Regions from separate parts of the Rahnella sp. WP5 genome, predicted to be linked through region 1. Evidence: predicted binding sites of a transcription regulator. Region 1 holds the regulator's gene; each other region holds the start of a gene.
The links. Region 1 encodes PhoB, which activates phosphate uptake and scavenging genes when phosphate is short. Its sites were predicted from a motif close to CTGTCATAAAACTGNCNNAT; they were not measured.
Positions count from the first base shown of each region.

Region 1 (6,645 bases):
CAGCGTAAACATAAACCGGGTACCGACGCCGACTTCACTCATGACTTCGAGTTTGGAGTGGTGATGGCTGAGCGCATGTTTGACGATTGCCAGTCCCAGTCCGCTGCCGCCGGTCTGACGTGAACGGGCTTTATCGACGCGGTAGAAACGTTCGGTCAGGCGCGGCAGGTGCTGCGGCGCAATGCCCGGTCCGTTGTCGCTGATCTGGAACTGTGCGCCATGCGGCGTTTGTTGCCAGCTGACTTCAATCCGTGTCCCCGCTGGCGTGTGGTTAACCGCGTTATACACCAGGTTCGACACCGCGCTGCGCAGTTGATCTTCATTACCAAAGACCTTCAGCTTGTCGTTTACGCGAAACACCACTTCATGCCTGCCGTTGCTTAACGTTTGCACTTCACGTTCGAGCATGCCGAGCATCACCGGAATATCCACTTTCTCGTGCAAATCAATATTCGCTGAGGCTTCGATTTTCGACAGCGTCAGCAGCTGTTTCACCAGCCCGTCCATCCGCCGCGTCTGTTCCTGCATGGTATCCAGCGCTTTAGTGCGGAAAGGCTCTTCCAGCTTGGCGTCTTCCATCATTTCCAGATACCCCTGCAATACCGTCAATGGGGTTCTCAGTTCATGACTGACGTTAGCGAAGAAGTTACGCCGTGCGCCTTCAAGCTGACGCATCTGGGTCACGTCGCGTGCCACCATCAGCAGTTGTCCTTCGGAATAAGGCATGACGCGAAACTCGACATAATGCTCATTATTGAGTTGTAAATTCAGCGCCCGGCTGAAATCGCGGGTCTGGATCCACAGCCGGAATTCCGGATAACGCAACAGGTTGAAGATATGTTGCCCGTTATCTTCCGGCCAGCGGAAACCGAGCAAATCCTGCGCCAGTCCGTTACACCAGAAAATATTGCCTTCTTCAGTGGTCAGCACCACGGCATCCGGCAGCGATTCGGCACCGCTGCGAAAACGTTTGATGAGCTGACCTAATTCGCGACGGCGACGCCGGTTGCGCATCTGCATCTGGTTCAGCCCGTAAAACAGCGGCTCCCAGCTCCAGCGCCCATTCGGTGGCGTAATGCTGCGGTCGAGCCACAGCCAGTGAGAGAGTTTAAGCTGGTTGTAATAATTCCAGCCCAGTGCCGCCATCAGCGACACCAGGAGGAGCCAGCCGAAATGGCCGACGAAAATACCGAGAATTAACGCTGGCAGGCAAAAGAGAAACAATTCACCCGCCAGTCGTTTCCATGACAAACGTTCTAGCACACAGATTCTCCGCTGTGAGGGCTCAATAACGCGTTGAAAAACGGTATCCGGTACCACGAACAGTCTGGATCATTCTGTCATGTCCACTGGTTTCCAGCGCCTTACGTAAACGACGAATATGCACGTCAACCGTGCGATCTTCCACATAAACGTTAGTGCCCCAGACGTTATTGAGCAACTGTTCGCGGCTGTATACACGTTCGGAATGGGTCATAAAGAAGTGTAATAACTTAAATTCGGTCGGCCCCATATCGAGCGCCTGCTCGTTGGCCATCACCCGGTGAGACGACGGATCCAGGCTTAACCCCTGCATGTCGATCACTTCTTCCACCGCCATTGGCGAGATGCGACGCATCACGGCTTTAATGCGGGCAACCAGTTCTTTCGGAGAAAACGGTTTGGTGATGTAATCATCGGCACCCACTTCAAGGCCGCGCACCCGATCTTCTTCTTCACCGCGTGCGGTCAGCATCATCACCGGAATTTCGCGGGTCAGAGCCTCACGTTTAAGATGCTTAATAAACTGAATACCGGAACCGCCAGGTAACATCCAGTCAAGCAGGATCAGTTCAGGGTAAGGTTCAACAAGCTGCCCAATCGCTGAATCAAAATCCTCAGCTTCTACGGCCTGATAGCCATTTTGTTCCAGTACAAAACACACCATTTCACGGATTGGAGCTTCGTCTTCAACCACCAATATACGTCTAGCCATCGTAGGTCCTGCCAATAGGTTAGCGATCTTTTATTTGATTGCGGGCGCCATTATGCGTCAGTTTTGTGACAGATTTATGAATGAAAAGAATGGTTCATTACAGTCAACTATGACAGATAATTTCCGGCCATCTTGCTGAAATTGGTCTGATTTATCGGGGACAGCTTCCCCTGCCGACGTTTATACTTTACCCCATTGTCGTCATCCAGGGTTCATACGGGAGTCTCATGCGCCTGATCCACACCTCAGACTGGCACCTCGGCCAGTACTTTTTCACTAAAAGCCGTGCAGCCGAACATCAGGCATTTTTGCGCTGGCTGACCGGTCAGGTGCAACAACATCAGGTCGACGCCGTGATTGTCGCGGGCGATATTTTCGACACGGGATCCCCACCCAGTTATGCCCGAGAATTGTATAACCGCTTCGTGGTGGAATTACAGCAAACCGGCTGCCAGCTGGTGGTGCTGGCTGGTAACCACGATTCTGTCGCCACGCTCAATGAATCGCGCGAGCTCCTGTCCTGCCTGAATACGCGGGTGATTGCCACCGTCGGTGAAAACCTTTCTGAACAGATTTTAGTGCTCAGTCAGCGTGACGGGAAACCCGGCGCGATACTGTGCGCTATCCCGTTTTTACGCCCGCGTGATCTGCTCGCCAGCCAGGCGGGACAGTCCGGCAGCGACAAGCAACTGGCATTGCAGGAAGCCATCGCCGCGCATTATGACGCGCTCTGGCAGGCTGCGCAGGCCAGACGTGACGAACTGGGCATGCCGCTGCCTATTATTGCGACCGGCCATCTGACGACTGTCGGCGTCAGTACCTCAGATTCCGTGCGCGACATCTATATAGGTACGCTCGATGCGTTTCCGGCGCAGGCCTTTCCGCCGGTCGATTATGTGGCACTGGGTCATATTCACCGTGCACAATGCGTCGCCAAAAACGAACATATCCGTTACAGCGGCTCGCCGATTGCCCTGAGTTTTGACGAACTGAGCAAAGCTAAAAGTGTGTACTTACTTGATTTTGATGGTGCGACGCTCAACGCCATCGACACACTGGAAATCCCGGTTTTCCAGCCGATGCAGATAATCAAAGGCTCGCTGGCGGAAATTGAACACCAACTGGCACAGTTCGAAGGCGGTGATCCGGCCAAACCGGTGTGGCTCGATATTGAAGTCTCCACCCAGGATTATCTCAGCGACATCCAGCGACGCATTCAGGCGCTGACGGAAGATCTGCCGGTAGAAGTCGTGCTGTTACGCCGCAGCAAAGAACAGCGCATCAACAGTATTGAGCAGCAGGAAAAAGAAACCCTCAGCGAACTGAGCGTCAGCGACGTGTTTGAACGACGACTGGCGCTGGAACCGGACCCTGACGAGCCGCGTCAGGCAAGGATGCGCACGTTGTTTGCGCAGGTGGTTGAACAGGTTACCAACGGTCAGAACGCGGAGGACGGCGCACAATGAAAATTCTCAGCCTGCGTTTAAAAAACCTGAACTCGCTGGAAGGCGAATGGAAAATTGATTTCACCGCCGAGCCGTTTGCCAGCAACGGATTATTCGCCATCACCGGCCCGACCGGCGCGGGGAAAACCACCCTGCTCGATGCCATTTGTCTGGCGCTTTATCATCAGACGCCACGGCTGAACATTACACCAAGCCAGAATGAACTGATGACCCGCCACACCGCAGAATCGCTGGCCGAAGTGGAGTTTGAAGTCAAAGGCGTGGGTTACCGCGCTTTCTGGAGCCAGCGCCGCGCCAAAAATTCCCCTGACGGCAATCTGCAGGCACCGAAAGTGGAGCTGGCATTGCTGGCCGACGGCAAAATTCTGGCCGATAAAGTGCGCGACAAACTCGACGCCATCGCCACACTGACCGGGCTGGATTTCGGTCGTTTCACCAAATCCATGATGCTTTCACAGGGGCAGTTCGCCGCGTTTCTGAATGCCGATGCCAACGACCGCGCCGAATTGCTGGAAGAACTGACCGGCACCGAGATTTACGGTCTGCTTTCTCAACGCGTGTTTGAGCAACATAAAGAAGCGCGCATTGCGCTGGACGGTCTGCATCAGCGTATGGCCGGAATCGAACTGCTCAGCGAAGAACAGCGCCAGACGCTCGAAGCACAACGTGCTGAACTGAACACGCAGGAAATCACGCTCAGTCAGCAGGCGCAGCAGCGCCAGCAGGATCTGAACTGGCTGCAACAGTGGCAGCAGGTGCAGCAAAAACAGCAGCAATCTCAGCAACAACTGACCGCCGCAGAGCAGGAAAACCTGACAGCCGCACCGCAGTTACAGCAACTAGCGCGCAGCGAACCGGCAGAAAAACTGCGTCCGTTACTCAATGATCGCCAGCGCTGTCGGGATGACGCGCAGCGCCTTCAGCAATTACTGATACAACTGACGCAGCAGCAGGAGCAGCAGATTGCACAGATGACGCCGCTGAGTCTGGCGGTGGAACAGGCGCACACTGCGCGGCAGAAACAGGCGGAAGAACAGCGTCAGATGCAGACGCTGATCGAAGAAAAAATCCTGCCACTGGATAGCGAAATCGCGCAATGGCGCAAATCGCTGGTGGAAACACAACAGGCGGTCAGCGAGTCGCAGAAACAGGCTGGTGAACATAGCGCGACGCTGCAGCAAATCACGGCGGAACGTCAGAAACTGGATGAGGAAAGCCGCCAGCATCACACCCGTCAGGCCGCGCTGACTGAAGCCCTTAACGTTGCACAACAACGTCAGGCTGAACTGGAAAAACAGTACCCGCAGGTAGTGTTACAGAAACGTCAAACCGAACTCATGCAGCTCCGGCCGGTGCGGCAGCAGCTGTTTTCACTCGCGCAAATCTTCCCGCAACTGAACCAGCGCGTGCAGCAACAGCATAAAGATTTTGCGCAGTACCAGATGCTGCTGGCCGAAGAAGAACTGCGTCTGGGCGCGATCCGTCTGCAATGTCAGAAACAACTGGAACATCTGAACGACGTCAAGGCGCTGCATAAACAGGAAATGCTGATCGTCAGCCTTGAAGCCGAACGCGCGAATTTGCAAAGCGGCAAAGCCTGTCCGCTGTGCGGCTCGACATCACATCCGGCGATTGAACATTATCAGCAGGTTAAACCTTCTGAAACCGCGCAGCGCGTCGAGAAAATGCAACTGGAATTCGATGCAGCAAAAGCCAGCGGTATCGAACTGGCGGCAAAAATTAAAGGCCTGAAAGAGCAACAAACACGGCTGCAAACTCAGCTCGAGCAGGATCAGCAACAACTGAATGCGCATACCCTGAACTGGCAACAACTCAGTGCGCCGCTGAATCTGACGTTTACGCTGCATGATACCGCCGACATCACGCAATGGCTGACCGCCCGCGATGAGGAAGAGCAGCAGTCGCAGGCGCGGCTGAGCCAGCACGAACAGCTGGCGCGGGCTCTGCAACAGGCCAAAGATGCCCTGAACGACGCACTGAATGCACAGCAGAAAGTGCAGCAGCAAAGTGCCTTGCTGACAGAGCGCGTTACCCGGCTGGAAGAGATGCAGGCAAAATCTCAGCAAGACCTCGTGCGGTTGCAAAAGCAACTGGCGGAAGGTGAAAAATCCCTTTCTGAGCTGAATGCCCGACGCCTCGAACTGTTCGGAGAGCGTCAGGTTGCTCAGGTTCGCGAGCACTTACATCAGCAACAACAGGCGACAGAACAAGCGCTGAGTGATGTCCAGACCGCGCTGCATAAGGCGCAGGAACAGCGCGACCAGTTGGCCGGTCAGTTGGCCAGTACGCAGCAGCAACAGTTACAGACCGCCGCACAACTGACGCAGGTGGAACAGGCGTGGCAGCAGGCATTGAGCGCCAGCGGATTTGCGGATGAAGCCGCAGTGAAACTGGCGCTGCTCGACGACGCGTTGCGCCAGCAGCTTCAGCAACGCAAAGAACATCTGCAACAACAACTGGCGCAGGCGCAGGCATTACTGGCGGATGCCCGTCAGCAGCTCGAAAAACATCAGCTTGCCCGTCCTGCACATCTCAGTGAAACCGACAGTGATCTTAACGCCCTGACGGTGCAACAGGCGGAGCTGGCACAACAACTGAAAGTCCTGCAACAACGTCTGGGCGAAGTGAAAAATCAGCTGGAAAGCGACAAGCAACGCCACCATGGTCAGCAGACGCTGATTGCACAGATTGCGCAGGCGCAGCGGACCTGTGATGACTGGGGTTATCTCAACCAGATGATTGGCTCCAGCGACGGCGCGAAATTCCGTAAATTCGCGCAGGGTCTGACGCTCGATCATCTGGTGTATCTGGCCAACCGCCAGCTGGAAAAATTGCACGGACGCTATCTGTTGCAGCGCAAAACCAGCGATGCGCTGGAACTGCAGGTGGTCGATACCTGGCAGGCCGATGCCGTGCGCGATACCCGCACACTATCCGGCGGCGAAAGCTTCCTGGTCAGCCTGGCACTGGCCCTGGCGCTGTCCGATCTGGTCAGCGATAAAACCCGTATCGACTCGCTGTTCCTCGACGAAGGTTTCGGTACGCTCGATGCCGACACGCTGGATACCGCGCTGGATGCGCTCGATAGCCTGAATGCCTCGGGTAAAACCATCGGCGTGATCAGCCATGTCGAAGCAATGAAAGACCGCATTCCGGTACAAATCAAAGTCACCAAAGTGAATG
Region 1 is NZ_KN050721.1:150,791-157,435, reverse strand. Features, by position in the region: gene phoR (phosphate regulon sensor histidine kinase PhoR) at 1-1,263, opposite strand, end outside; gene phoB (phosphate response regulator transcription factor PhoB) at 1,286-1,975, opposite strand; gene sbcD (exonuclease subunit SbcD) at 2,203-3,441, shown strand; gene sbcC (exonuclease subunit SbcC) at 3,438-6,645, shown strand, end outside.

Region 2 (6,645 bases), on a different contig from region 1:
CGTGGCTGGTTCTTCTCTGGTGCGTGAATCCGATCTGGCGCTGATGACCAAAGCGGGCACCGAAATCGGTGTGGCCTCAACCAAAGCTTTCACCACGCAGCTGACCGTTCTGCTGATGCTGGTGGCGCGTATGGGCCGCCTGAAAGGGATGAGTCCGCAAGTTGAGCACGACATTGTTCACGCGCTTCAGGCGTTGCCTGCGCGCATCGAACAAATGCTGTCGCTGGATAAGACTATCGAAACGCTGGCTGAAGGTTTCTCTGATAAACATCACGCCCTGTTCCTTGGCCGTGGCGATCAATATCCGATCGCGATGGAAGGTGCGCTGAAGCTGAAAGAGATTTCGTATATCCACGCTGAAGCCTATGCGGCAGGCGAGCTGAAACATGGCCCGCTGGCGCTGATTGATGCGGATATGCCGGTGATCGTGGTTGCGCCCAATAACGAATTGCTGGAAAAACTGAAGTCGAATATCGAAGAAGTGCGTGCACGTGGCGGTTTACTGTATGTCTTCGCCGATCAGGACGCGGGTTTTGTCGACAGTGACGGTATGAAGATTATTCAGCTGCCTCACGTTGAAGAAATCGTCGCTCCGATTTTCTACACCGTACCGCTCCAGTTGCTGTCCTACTACGTTGCGCTGATTAAAGGCACCGATGTTGACCAGCCACGTAATCTGGCGAAGTCTGTGACTGTCGAATAAGACTGTCCGGTTTCAGCCATGTTATCTCTAAGCGCCTCCCGGGGCGCTTTTCTCTTTCCAGAATGTTGTTCTCCGGCTCTCTCTTTGTCAGCAGCCGGTCACGATTCTCTTCTCTCAGGCTTCGTAACCCGCCCCGGATAAGGTATAGTTCGCGTTTTTCTGAAGGTACCCCGCTGAATGCTGACCAACTCCTCCATTCGTCTCAACAAATACATTAGCGAGAGCGGCATCTGCTCGCGCCGCGATGCTGATCGTTACATCGAACAGGGAAATGTTTTTATCAACGGCAGGCGTGCTGCGGTGGGTGCTCAGGTGTTTGCCGGCGATGTGGTGAAAGTGAATGGTCAGATTATTGAGCCGCGTGATGAAGAAGATCTGGTGCTTATTGCGCTGAACAAGCCCGTAGGCATTATCACCACGATGGAAGAGGGGGAGCGGGACAACATCCGCGATTTCGTTAACCACAGCAAACGCGTCTTCCCGATTGGCCGTCTGGACAAAGATTCGCAGGGCCTGATTTTACTGACCAATCACGGCGATCTGGTCAATAAAATCCTGCGTGCCGGTAACGACCACGAAAAAGAATATATCGTGACCGTCAATAAACCGATCACGGACGAGTTTATTGCCGGTATGGGCGCGGGTGTGCCGATGCTCGGTACCGTGACCAAGAAATGCAAAGTGAAGAAAGAAGCACCGATGGTGTTTCGCATTACGCTGGTGCAGGGACTTAACCGACAGATCCGCCGCATGACTAAGCATTTTGGTTTCGACGTCACTAAGCTTGAACGTGTGCGGATTATGAACATCAATCTGAAAGGATTACCGCTGGGCGAATGGCGTGATCTGACCGATGATGAACTGATCGAATTGTTTAAGCTGATTGAAAACTCTTCGTCTGAAGACAAACCGGCGAAAAAAGTGCCATCAAAACCTGCTCAGGCTAAAAAACCGGCTGTCACTAAAACGAAAAACAGTGAAAAACCTGAAGCGAATTCCGCATCCCGCAAGCGTTTTGCCCAGCCTGGCCGTAAGAAGAAGGGGCGTTAATTCACCTGCTTTTCATTATCCGCCGGTGTAATAACCGGCTTTTTCTGCTTAAAACTCCCGCATTTTGCCCGTATGGCTCGAATTGTGACCAGTGTCATAAAACTGTCATATAACGTACATTTTACTGTCACTAAACTGTCCTATTTTCCTCCTGTGCCAAACACTTTAATTAACGTCGACATCAGTCGGGAAGTTTAAAACCACCAGGAGTGGAACATGAAATTGATGCGTAACACCGTCGCCGGTCTTGTAGCAGCGACTTTCTCCCTCACAGCAATGTCTGCTTTCGCTGCCGCTAACCTGACTGGCGCTGGCGGTACCTTCCCAGCCCCTGTCTATGCTAAGTGGGCTGATGCATACCAGAAAGCAACCGGTACTCAGGTTAACTATCAGGGCATCGGTTCTTCCGGCGGCGTGAAACAAATCATCGCTAAAACCGTTGATTTCGGGGCATCTGATGCACCGATGAAAGAAGAAGATCTGAATAAAAACGGTCTGTTCCAGTTTCCTACTGTAATCGGCGGCGTGGTACTGGCTGTTAACATCCCGGGCATCAAATCCGGTCAGTTGACTCTGGATGGCGCAACGCTGGGTGATATTTACCTCGGTAAAATCAAAAAGTGGAACGATACGGCGATCACCAAGCTGAACCCGGGCGTGAAACTGCCAGACACTAACATCGCGGTGGTTCGCCGTGCTGACGGTTCCGGTACTTCCTTCGTATTCACCAGCTACCTGGCGAAAGTGAACAGCGAGTGGAAAGACAAAATCGGTGCAGGTTCTACTGTTAACTGGCCAACGGGTCTCGGCGGCAAGGGCAACGACGGCGTCGCAGCCTTCGTTCAGCGTCTGCCTGGTTCAATCGGTTACGTAGAATATGCTTATGCCAAGCAAAACAACCTGGCTTACACCAAGCTGGTAGATGCAGACGGCAAAGCCATCAGCCCGACAGAAGAATCCTTCAGTGCAGCCGCTAAAGGCGCAGACTGGAGCAAAACCTTCGCTCAGGACCTGACCAATCAGAAAGGTGATAATGCGTGGCCAATCAGCTCCACCACCTTCATCCTGATTTACAAAGACCAGCAAGATGCAGCGAAGGGCACCGAAGTGCTGAAGTTCTTCGACTGGGCTTACAAAAACGGTAACAAACTGACGACTGATTTGGATTACGCCGCACTGCCAGCTTCTGTTGTAGAACAGATCCGCGCAGCCTGGAAAACCAACATCAAAGACAGCAGCGGTAAAGCACTTTACTAGGATCTGACCTCGGGTCTGATATAGAGTACAAGTCTTCTGCTTCATTCCCTCTCCGGCCGGGGAGGGAATTAAATCTGAATTAAAAGAGAGTGGTATGGCTGAATACAAGCCGGCTATCAAGGCACCCAGCAAAAACGGTGACATCATCTTCGGCGCGCTGGTTAAACTGGCAGCGCTGATTGTGCTATTTATGTTGGGCGGCATTATCGTCTCGCTGTTTATTGCTTCCCTGCCGAGCATTGAAAAGTTCGGATTGTCCTTCCTGTGGACGAAAACCTGGGATGCACCGAACCAGCAATTTGGCGCACTGGTGCCGATTTACGGCACGGTCGTGACCTCCATTATTGCCCTGCTGATTGCTGTTCCCGTCAGCTTTGGTATCGCATTATTCCTTACCGAGCTGGCGCCGAACTGGATGAAACGCCCGCTGGGGATTGCTATTGAACTGCTGGCGGCGATCCCCAGTATTGTTTATGGCATGTGGGGTTTGTTCGTTTTCGCCCCGCTGTTTGCGCAGTATTTTCAGACGCCGTTGGGCGATGTACTTTCCGGTATCCCGATTGTTGGTGCCCTGTTCGCCGGTCCGGGTTTTGGTATCGGTATTCTGGCAGCAGGCGTCATCCTCGCCATTATGATCATCCCGTACATAGCTTCCGTCATGCGTGACGTGTTCGAGCAAACGCCGGTGATGATGAAAGAATCTGCTTACGGCATTGGTTGCACTACGTGGGAAGTGATCTGGCGTATCGTGCTGCCGTTCACCAAAAATGGTGTGATCGGCGGCGTGATGTTAGGTCTGGGGCGCGCACTTGGCGAAACCATGGCGGTGACCTTTATTATCGGTAACACCTACCAGCTCGATAGCGCATCGCTGTACGCGCCGGGCAACAGTATTACCTCTGCACTGGCGAACGAATTCGCCGAAGCGGAAGCCGGGCTGCATACGTCTGCACTGATGGAACTGGGTCTGATCCTGTTTGTCATCACCTTTATTGTTTTGGCGCTGTCGAAAATGATGATCCTGCGTCTGGCTAAGAAAGAGGGCCGTTAAGATGACGACACTCGAAATGCAAAGTAATACTGCATTACTGGAATCGCGTCGCAAACGTCAGGCGTGGCGCCGTCAGAAGAACCGTCTGGCGCTGATGGTCTCTATGCTGACCATGGCGTTTGGTCTGTTCTGGCTGGTGTGGATCTTGTTCACCACGATCGTTAAAGGTGTTGACGGGATGTCGCTGGCGCTGTTCACAGAAAATACCCCGCCTCCGAATACGGCAGGCGGCGGTCTGGCTAACGCCATTGCAGGCAGCGGATTATTGATTTTGTGGGCAACGGTCATCGGTACGCCACTGGGCGTGATGGCGGGGATTTATCTGGCCGAATATGGACGTAAATCCTGGCTGGCTGAATTCATTCGTTTCATTAACGACATTCTGCTTTCCGCACCATCCATCGTTGTGGGCTTGTTTGTGTACACCATTATGGTGGCAAAAATGGGGCACTTCTCCGGCTGGGCGGGCGTGCTTGCACTGGCATTGTTACAGATCCCGATTGTTATCCGTACCACGGAAAACATGCTGAAACTGGTGCCGGACAGCCTGCGTGAAGCGGCTTACGCACTGGGTACGCCGAAGTGGAAAATGATTTCGGCCATCACACTGAAAGCCTCAGTTTCCGGCATTATCACCGGGATCCTGCTGGCGATTGCCCGTATTGCCGGTGAAACCGCGCCGCTGTTGTTTACGTCGCTCTCCAACCAGTTCTGGAGCACCGACATGATGCAGCCGATTGCTAACCTGCCGGTCACCATCTTTAAGTTTGCGATGAGCCCGTTTGGCGAGTGGCAACAACTGGCGTGGGCGGGTGTACTGCTGATTACCGTGTGTGTGCTGCTGCTGAACATTCTGGCGCGTGTGATTTTCGCCCCGAAAAAGCAATAAGCGAATTTATTATCGATGGCAGGTGATAGCGGCTGCCATCACTGTTTACCCGGCGTCGCCATGCGGCGCGCGAATAAGAGAGATGTCTGAGAATGACTGACGCATCCAACAGCAAAATTCAGGTTCGCGATCTGAACTTTTATTACGGCAAATTCCACGCGCTGAAAAATATTTCCCTGGATATTGCTAAGAACGAAGTCACGGCATTCATCGGCCCGTCAGGCTGTGGTAAATCCACGCTGCTGCGTACGTTTAACAAAATGTACCAGCTGTATCCGGAACAGCACGCTGAGGGTGAAATCCTGCTTGATGGCGAAAACATTCTGGTTGATAAGCAGGACATCGCGCTGCTGCGCGCCAAAGTCGGCATGGTCTTCCAGAAACCGACGCCATTCCCGATGTCGATTTACGACAACATCGCGTTTGGTGTCCGTCTGTTTGAAAAGCTGTCCCGCACGGATATGGACGAGCGTGTGCAATGGGCGCTGACCAAAGCTGCATTGTGGAATGAATCTAAAGACAAGTTGCACCAGAGTGGTTACAGCCTGTCCGGCGGCCAGCAACAGCGTTTGTGTATTGCACGTGGTATTGCGATCCGTCCTGACGTTCTGCTGCTCGATGAACCTTGCTCGGCGCTCGATCCGATTTCTACCGGCCGTATCGAAGAGCTGATCACCGAGTTAAAATCTGATTACACCGTGGTGATCGTGACCCACAACATGCAGCAGGCTGCGCGTTGTTCAGATCGCACTGCGTTTATGTATCTGGGCGAACTGATCGAATACAGCGACACTGACTCGCTGTTCACTTCACCAGCGCGCAAACAGACTGAAGATTACATTACTGGCCGCTACGGTTGAGGTACAAAGAATGGACAACCTGAACTTAAACAAACACATTTCTGGCCAGTTCAACGCTGAGCTTGAACATATCCGTACGCAGGTTCTGGCGATGGGCGGCCTGGTTGAGCAACAACTGACTGACGCCATCACGGCGATGCACAATCAGGATGCCGAACTGGCGCAACGCGTCATCAAAGGTGATGACAAAGTTAACCTAATGGAAGTGGCGATCGACGAAGCTTGTGTGCGCATCATTGCCAAGCGCCAGCCAACCGCCAGCGATTTACGTTTGGTGATGGCGATTATCAAAACCATTTCTGAACTCGAGCGTATCGGTGACGTGGCAGATAAAATCTGCCGCACGGCGCTGGAAAAATTCTCACATTTGCATCAGCCGTTGCTGGTCAGCCTGGAATCGCTGGGCCGCCATACCGTAGAGATGCTGCATGATGTGCTGGATGCATTTGCGCGTATGGATCTTGACGAAGCGGTGCGTATTTACCGTGAAGATAAAAAAGTGGATCAGGAATATGAAGGCATTGTGCGCCAGCTGATGACCTACATGATGGAAGATCCACGCACGATTCCAAGCGTGCTGACCGCACTGTTCTGCGCCCGTTCTATCGAACGTATCGGTGACCGTTGCCAGAACATTTGCGAATTCATTTTCTACTTTGTGAAAGGTCAGGATTTCCGTCATGTGGGCGGCGATGCGCTGGATAAATTGCTGACAGACGGTAAAGATGTGCCGAAAGAATAAGGGTTTACTGACATCGCTCCACAAAAAAGGCCTCTGACGAGGCCTTTTTGCTTTCCGATCTATACCCACGTCCGGTCAGCGCAATTATTTCAT
Region 2 is NZ_JQJR01000007.1:370,576-377,220, reverse strand. Features, by position in the region: gene glmS (glutamine--fructose-6-phosphate transaminase (isomerizing)) at 1-703, shown strand, start outside; gene rluF (23S rRNA pseudouridine(2604) synthase RluF) at 881-1,753, shown strand; gene pstS (phosphate ABC transporter substrate-binding protein PstS) at 1,970-3,010, shown strand; gene pstC (phosphate ABC transporter permease PstC) at 3,105-4,061, shown strand; gene pstA (phosphate ABC transporter permease PstA) at 4,063-4,950, shown strand; gene pstB (phosphate ABC transporter ATP-binding protein PstB) at 5,043-5,810, shown strand; gene phoU (phosphate signaling complex protein PhoU) at 5,821-6,552, shown strand; gene EX31_RS06045 (TetR/AcrR family transcriptional regulator) at 6,637-6,645, opposite strand, start outside.
Region 2: pstS (phosphate ABC transporter substrate-binding protein PstS) is a predicted target of PhoB. The motif match lies at 1,845-1,864, and genes of this name have one in related genera.

Region 3 (6,645 bases), on a different contig from region 1:
AGGCGTGCCGTGCAAATACAGGCCATTTTCACCCAGCGATTCGCCATGGTCAGAAAGATAAATCACAGCCACGTTGTACTTATCCTGATACTGCTTCGCCTTCTCAATCACCTGCGACACCGTGTAATCCGTGTAAAGCAGGGTATTATCGTAGGTATTCACCAGTTGTTCCTGAGAACAGTTTTCAATATCGCTGCGCGGGCAGTCAGGCATAAACTTACGGAATTCCTGCGGATAGCGTTTGTAGTAGGTCGGGCCGTGGCTGCCGATCAGATGCAAGCCAATCAGCGTATTTTTGCCGTCAGGTTTGATGTCGTCATCGATATTCTGCATCAGCGCCATGTCGTAGCAGGTATCGCCATCACAGTATTTACCGTCTTTTTTTGTATCGATGGTGATATTCGGCACGCGGTCGCACACGCCTTTACAGCCTTCATCATTGTCTTTCCAGAACACTGAAACACCGGCTTTATGCAGGATATCCAGCAAGCCTTCACTGTTACGGGCGCGGTTGGCGTCGTAGCGGGTGCGCTTCATATTCGAGAACATGCACGGCACAGAAATCGCCGTTGCCGTGCCGCATGACGTCATTTTATTAAAGAACACCACGTCAGGAATAGCCTGTGTGTACTGATTAGTCGGTTTGGCGTAACCCTCAGATGACTGATTTTGCGCCCGCGCGGTTTCCCCAATCACCAGGAACACCAGATTTGGTTTCTGCCCCGGTTGCTGCACCAGTTTTGCATCGTTGCCAATAGTCTGGAACGGCATTTTCGGCGTGAAGTAACGGTGATTGATGTACTGGAACGCGCTGTAGAGATAGTTTGTCGGCACAATTTCCAGATTCAGGGTGCGGTTGTTACGGCCCACAGAGGCGTAATCTTTGTAAAAAATCCCGGCAATGGAGGCAACCACCAGCAATGAAATCACCATCGACACCAGACGGACACCGAGACGGCGTAACGGCGTTTTTTCATAGCTGACCGGTGTCAGGAAAAGCAAAATAGCGGGCAAAACGCCGGTGAAGACAAACCACAGTATCACTTTCAGATTCAGGTAAGACGACGCTTCAGCCGATTGTGTCTCGAGAATATTTTCGATCATGCCGCGATCAAATACGACCTGGAAGGTCATCATCGCAAAACTGGCGAGGGCACTGACCGGCAGCACGATAATAAAGAATGGCTTAAGCAATGGGCGAAAGCTGAAAGGGGTGAACACAAAGTTCAGTGCGGCAAACAGCGCAACCGGAATGCTCAGGGCAAAAGCCAGGTTGTACGCGGGCAGTGCCTGTAAGATGCGATAAAAATGCAGCAAAATCGGCAGATTAACGATAAAGGTAAAATACAGGGTCAGCAGTAAAGTCAGCGTAAAGTAGCTAATCTTCGGGAATATAGAGCGCAATGAAAACTCCCAACAGGATGGTGGTAGCAGCGTTGATGTGAGGGAAACATAACGATAGAAACGAATATCCAATAGAATATTCATCAAATCTTAAGAAAGCCTTAATCTACCTGTCATAAAATTTTCGTTATGCAGCGTTTCCGAAAAGGTTCAGAAAATAAAAAAAATATAAGAGACCGCCTTTTCGATCCTGAAGCCTTATGCTGTGCGGTGTAGCGATGCGGATGTTCAAGAAACACTCCCCCTTGTTTAAACCTCTCTGAGTGCGTTTCCCTCCGCTCATTTTGATCTTTCCCTGATTATGCCTGTCCGGTTTAATTCACCACTGACTGCCTGCCGGCTGTCAGAAGGATGTTCGTGTTGATTTCATCTTCGGCCACAATTGCGGCCAGCAGTATCATAGAGCCAGGTGTCATTATCGGCCCGCGAGTGGTTATCGGGCCTTTCTGCTTTATTTCCGCCGGTGTGCAAATCGGCGAAGGAACACACATTTCTTCTCATGTCGTTATCAACGGCAATACCAAAATTGGCACGGATAACCAGATTGGCATGGGTTCATCCATTGGCGAGATCAGCCAGGATTTGAAATACGCCGGAGAACCCACCGGGCTGGAAATCGGCAATGGAAACCGCATTGGCCGCCACGTGACACTGCATCGCGGCACCGTGCAGGGCGGTGGTATGACCCGGATCGGGCACCTGAATGTGTTTGAAGGGGGCGTGCATGTCGGCCATGACTGTCAGATAGGAAATGCCACGTTTATCGGCGAACACAGTGCTCTGGCGGGGCATGTTTCATTGGGCAGTGATGCCCGGATTGATGCCCTGAGCGCGGTGCATCAGTTTTGTATTATTGGCATGGGCGTCCATCTCCTTGCTAATACCTGTGTGGTGCAGGACGTGCCGCCTTTTGTGATAGCGGGGGGAAATCGCGCGGTGCCGAAAGGGATAAACGAGCAGGCAACGGAATTTTGCCGGGCCGGCAAAGCGCAGCAAAATGTCATCCGCTATCTGTACGATTTGCTTTATCACCAGCCGGAATCGGTGGAACGGGTGAAGGGGGAGATTGAGCAGCTCAGCGCGGAATATCCGTTACTGTGCCACTTCAATGCATTTTTCCTCGATTCAGCGCGCGGGATTATTCGCTAACGATTTCACGGTAACCCTGCGGCTGAACAGAGGAAGAGGACTGTCAGGCTTCGAGTGCCAACAGGGCAAAGGTCGCCAGCCAGTGTTCGCCCATGTAGGTGCTGTCGAGATGGTTCAGCGCGCTGTGCAGATGGGCTTCTGCCGTCTGGCGCAGCAAGGCCGCACGCGGATCGCCCGCTGGCAGCGCAGAGGCCAGCGAACGCTGACACCAGGCGCGGCTGAGATTCAGTCCGTCCAGATGGCCAATTTTACCGTCACTGCGGTCAGTGACCGTGGCGGGGGTGAAAAGCGTGGCAGGCTGGCTGTGAGCCAGATCCGGCAGGAAACGGCCAAACCAGGTCACAAATGCTTCGCCCGGCAGAACGCGCCGCATCAGTTCAGCCTCCATCAGGGAGGGTGACAGGAATTCATCACCGCCCGGTTCCCACGCCTGACAATGCACATCTTCCAGATGCCAGCGCAGCGCCGTTTCTTCGATCAGTTCTGCCAGTTTGTGATGCTTAACGCAGCGCGCATAATCAAGCGTTAATGCCAGCGCAAACGCGGTGTTGAAATGGCTGCCGACCCGCAGGGGATAGGTGGCTTTGGGCAAAAACTCACTAAAACTCTTTTCGAAGAACCGGCTCATCGGCGCCAGCGTTTTTGCCCATTCAGCAGCCTGCGGCAATGCCATCTCATGCAATTGCTGGCTCAGCGCCAGAAACCACGCCCAGCCATACGGTCTTTCAAATCCGGCATGTTGCGGTTGTTGCAGATAGGCCATTTCACCGGCGACGTTTTCTGACGTGAAATGCTGGCCGATCACCGCAATGATTTTTTCAGCTTCCGGTAATTGCGGAAAACGATCCAGCAGGCGCAGCAATAACCAGTATCCGTGCACGCAGGAATGCCAGTCATAGCTGCCGTAAAAGACCGGATGTAACTGGCGTGGCGTTTGCGCATCTGCCGCGCTGCTCATGGCATGCATGAGTTTGTTCGGGAATTCACGGGTTAAATGATTCAGCGCCAGTGAGGCAAAACGGGACGCCATCTCTGGCGTCAGGGCGGTACTTTGTTGCGTCGTCATCGTCTTTCCTTATCAGAAACGGAACACAAAGAAATACATAAACGCGGTATTCACCAGCAACAGCAATACACCGGTTTTCCACTGCGCTTTAATCACGCCATTCTTGTCCTGCAATTCGAGCAAGGCCGCAGGCACGATATTGAAATTGGCCGCCATCGGCGTCATTAAGGTGCCGCAGAAACCGGACAACATGCCGATCGCGCCCATAATCGCCGGATTTCCACCCAACTGGTTGACGATGAGTGGCAGCCCGATCCCCGCGGTCATCACCGGGAAGGCGGCAAAACCATTTCCCATGATCATGGTGAAAAGTGCCATGCCGAAGGTATAGGCAATCACAATCGCCAGCGGTGAGCCGAGCGGAATGATGTTTTTGACCAGTTCAGATACCACGCCACCGACCCCCGCCAGCGCAAACAGCGCGCCGAGTGCGGCCAGCATCTGCGGCAGAATAGCCGCCCAGCCGACGGTGTCCATCGTCTGTCCGCCCGCTTTCACGGCTTTGACCGGCGAATCACGCAGCATAATCAGCGCCACAATAAAGGCCACCAGCGTACCGAGTACCAGCGAAATCAGCGTCACGTTTTTGGCTTCTACCAGCGGCGTGTATTTCAGCGTCAGGGTGCCGATCAGGGTCACAATCGGGATCAGCAGGGCGGGAATAAACAGTCTGTTGCCAAAACGTTTGGCGCCCGCTTCGCGTTTTTCGACCTGTCCGGGCTGCTCACTGTCTGATTTGCCTTTACCCAGTTTCCCGCTACCGGCGATGACCGCCAGTAAAATCGCCATACAGCCGGTCACGAAGTGCGGCAATTCAGCGCCAAACAGGAAAGTGACACCGTAAATGCCCCAGAACAGCGCGTTGACATAACGGCGGGAATGGCTTTTATCGCGCACGTTGAAGAACGCATAGGCGCAGAACATCAGGCCCGCAAGAATATAAACAGTCTGCAAAGTGATCATTTCGCTGCACTCCCGTGATGAACGTCGAAGCGTTTAGCCAGCGAGCGGTCAAGCAGCCATAACCGTATAAAGTGGATAATCAGCGCAGCAATGGCGGTAGGGATCGCCCAGACAGACAGATGCAGCGGTTCAACGTTAATGCCGTACTGTTCCAGAAAACCTTTGATCAGCAGGATAGATTGCACGGCAATGAAAATGTCTTCACCGAAGAACACCGCCACGTTATCGGCGGCTGCCGCGTGAGCACGGATTTTCTGTCGCACATCATTAGGCAAATCGCCGTATTTGGTGGTGGCCGCAGCTTCAGCCATCGGCGCTATCAGCGGGCGAACCATCTGTGCATGACCGCCCAGCGAGTTAAGCCCCAGTGCGGCGGTCATCTGACGCAGGAAGAAGTACAGCATCAGCACACGGCCGGTAGTGGCGGCATGCACTTTGGAAATCAGATGACGGGCCTGTTCTTTCAGGCCGCTGCGCTCGAGGATCGCGATCACCGGCAGTGTCAGCCAGATCAATCCCATATAGCGGTTATCGGTGAACGCTTTGCCGAAGGCGCTGATGATATCGATAGTATGCATGCCGCCCGCCAGACCGGTAGAAATACCGGCCACGGTCACCACTAATAAAGGATTAAACCGCAGTGCAAAACCCAGCACGACGATCGGAATACCAATTAAAACCCACATATTTTGTCCCTCAATAATGTTGTGTTTGTTTTATATTTTTAATGGATCTGAACAGCGCTATACGCGGGTAATAACTGCGTGTTATTACTTAGAATTAATGCGTATATAAAAAGCGTGAGGCGGAAAGTAACAAGCGTTAACGGTGAACGCAAGATGCAAAGGCAGGGGAGGTCATAGGAAATTATTCTATGAATCTGATGTTTAGCATTCTGACAAAATAAATAACTGGTCTGGAAATTATGACTGGCGTATCTGACAGGGCGCGGGCGAAATAACAGAATAAATAACCCGGCCTGATGGACGGGTATAACAAAAAGAGAGGGGCTGGGGCGGGGTTATTCGCCGTCTTCGTCGCCGTAATATTTCACACCGAGTTTGATTAAGTCCCGGCCCTGCGATTTACGGTGTAAGTTGCTGTCGCGCAGGGAATAAACACAGCCGCAATATTCCTGCTGGTAAAAGCGTTCGCGTTTGCTGATTTCAATCATGCGCGCAGAGCCGCCTTTTTTACGCCAGTTATAATCCCAGTAAACCATGCCCGGATAAGGCGCCGCCGCGCGTTCGCCACTGCCGGTAATTTGCTTCATGTCTTTCCAGCGAGAAATCCCCAGACAACTGGTGATGGCGCTGAAACCATGTTCAAAGGCGTATAACGCCGTACGTTCAAAACGCATGTCAAAACACATGGTGCAGCGCACGCCGCGCTCAGGTTCATTTTCCATGCCCTTCGCCCGCGCAAACCAATTATCGGTGTCGTAATCTGCATCAATAAAAGGAATGCCATGCTGTCCGGCAAATCGCATGTTTTCTTCTTTGCGCAGAAGATATTCTTTCTGCGGGTGAATATTCGGGTTGTAAAAGAAAATTGTATAGTCGATCCCCGATGCCTGAATGGCTTCCATCACTTCGCCCGAGCAGGGTGCGCAGCAGGAATGCAGTAATAATTTATCGTGCCCTGCAGGCAGGCTCAGTTTATCGCGGATTAATTCAGACATACTTTTCTCCAGACTCTCAGATTTTCTTTACGACTTTTTCAGGGGGATAATAAAAGAACCTCCCCGCCAGTCAAAATTTTCTTAACTGTTTAACTTACCGGAGGATTGTGCGCCAGCGTTCAGTGCTATGATGTGACCACGTCAGGGCGAAGCCCGGTGAACAGAGATTTAAGGATACAGGCAATGCAGATTATGAGATCGAATCAAATTCGCTGGCTCAGTGTGTTGATTGTGATGGGCGGGCTGTTACTGATTCTTCCTCTTCATTTACTGGCATGTTTTATTGCCGGTTTTTTAGTGTTTGAACTCATCAATGCGCTTACCCCGTACTTTCAAAAAATCATCAGTGGCGAACGTGCCCGCTGGGTGGTGGTGGCCATTA
Region 3 is NZ_JQJR01000011.1:119,760-126,404, reverse strand. Features, by position in the region: gene EX31_RS10985 (phosphoethanolamine transferase) at 1-1,404, opposite strand, end outside; gene lpxA (acyl-ACP--UDP-N-acetylglucosamine O-acyltransferase) at 1,765-2,553, shown strand; gene EX31_RS10975 (DUF2891 domain-containing protein) at 2,597-3,619, opposite strand; gene EX31_RS10970 (DUF979 domain-containing protein) at 3,632-4,582, opposite strand; gene EX31_RS10965 (DUF969 domain-containing protein) at 4,579-5,268, opposite strand; gene EX31_RS10960 (epoxyqueuosine reductase QueH) at 5,604-6,263, opposite strand; gene EX31_RS10955 (AI-2E family transporter) at 6,447-6,645, shown strand, end outside.
Region 3: EX31_RS10985 (phosphoethanolamine transferase) is a predicted target of PhoB. The motif match lies at 1,515-1,534, and genes of this name have one in related genera.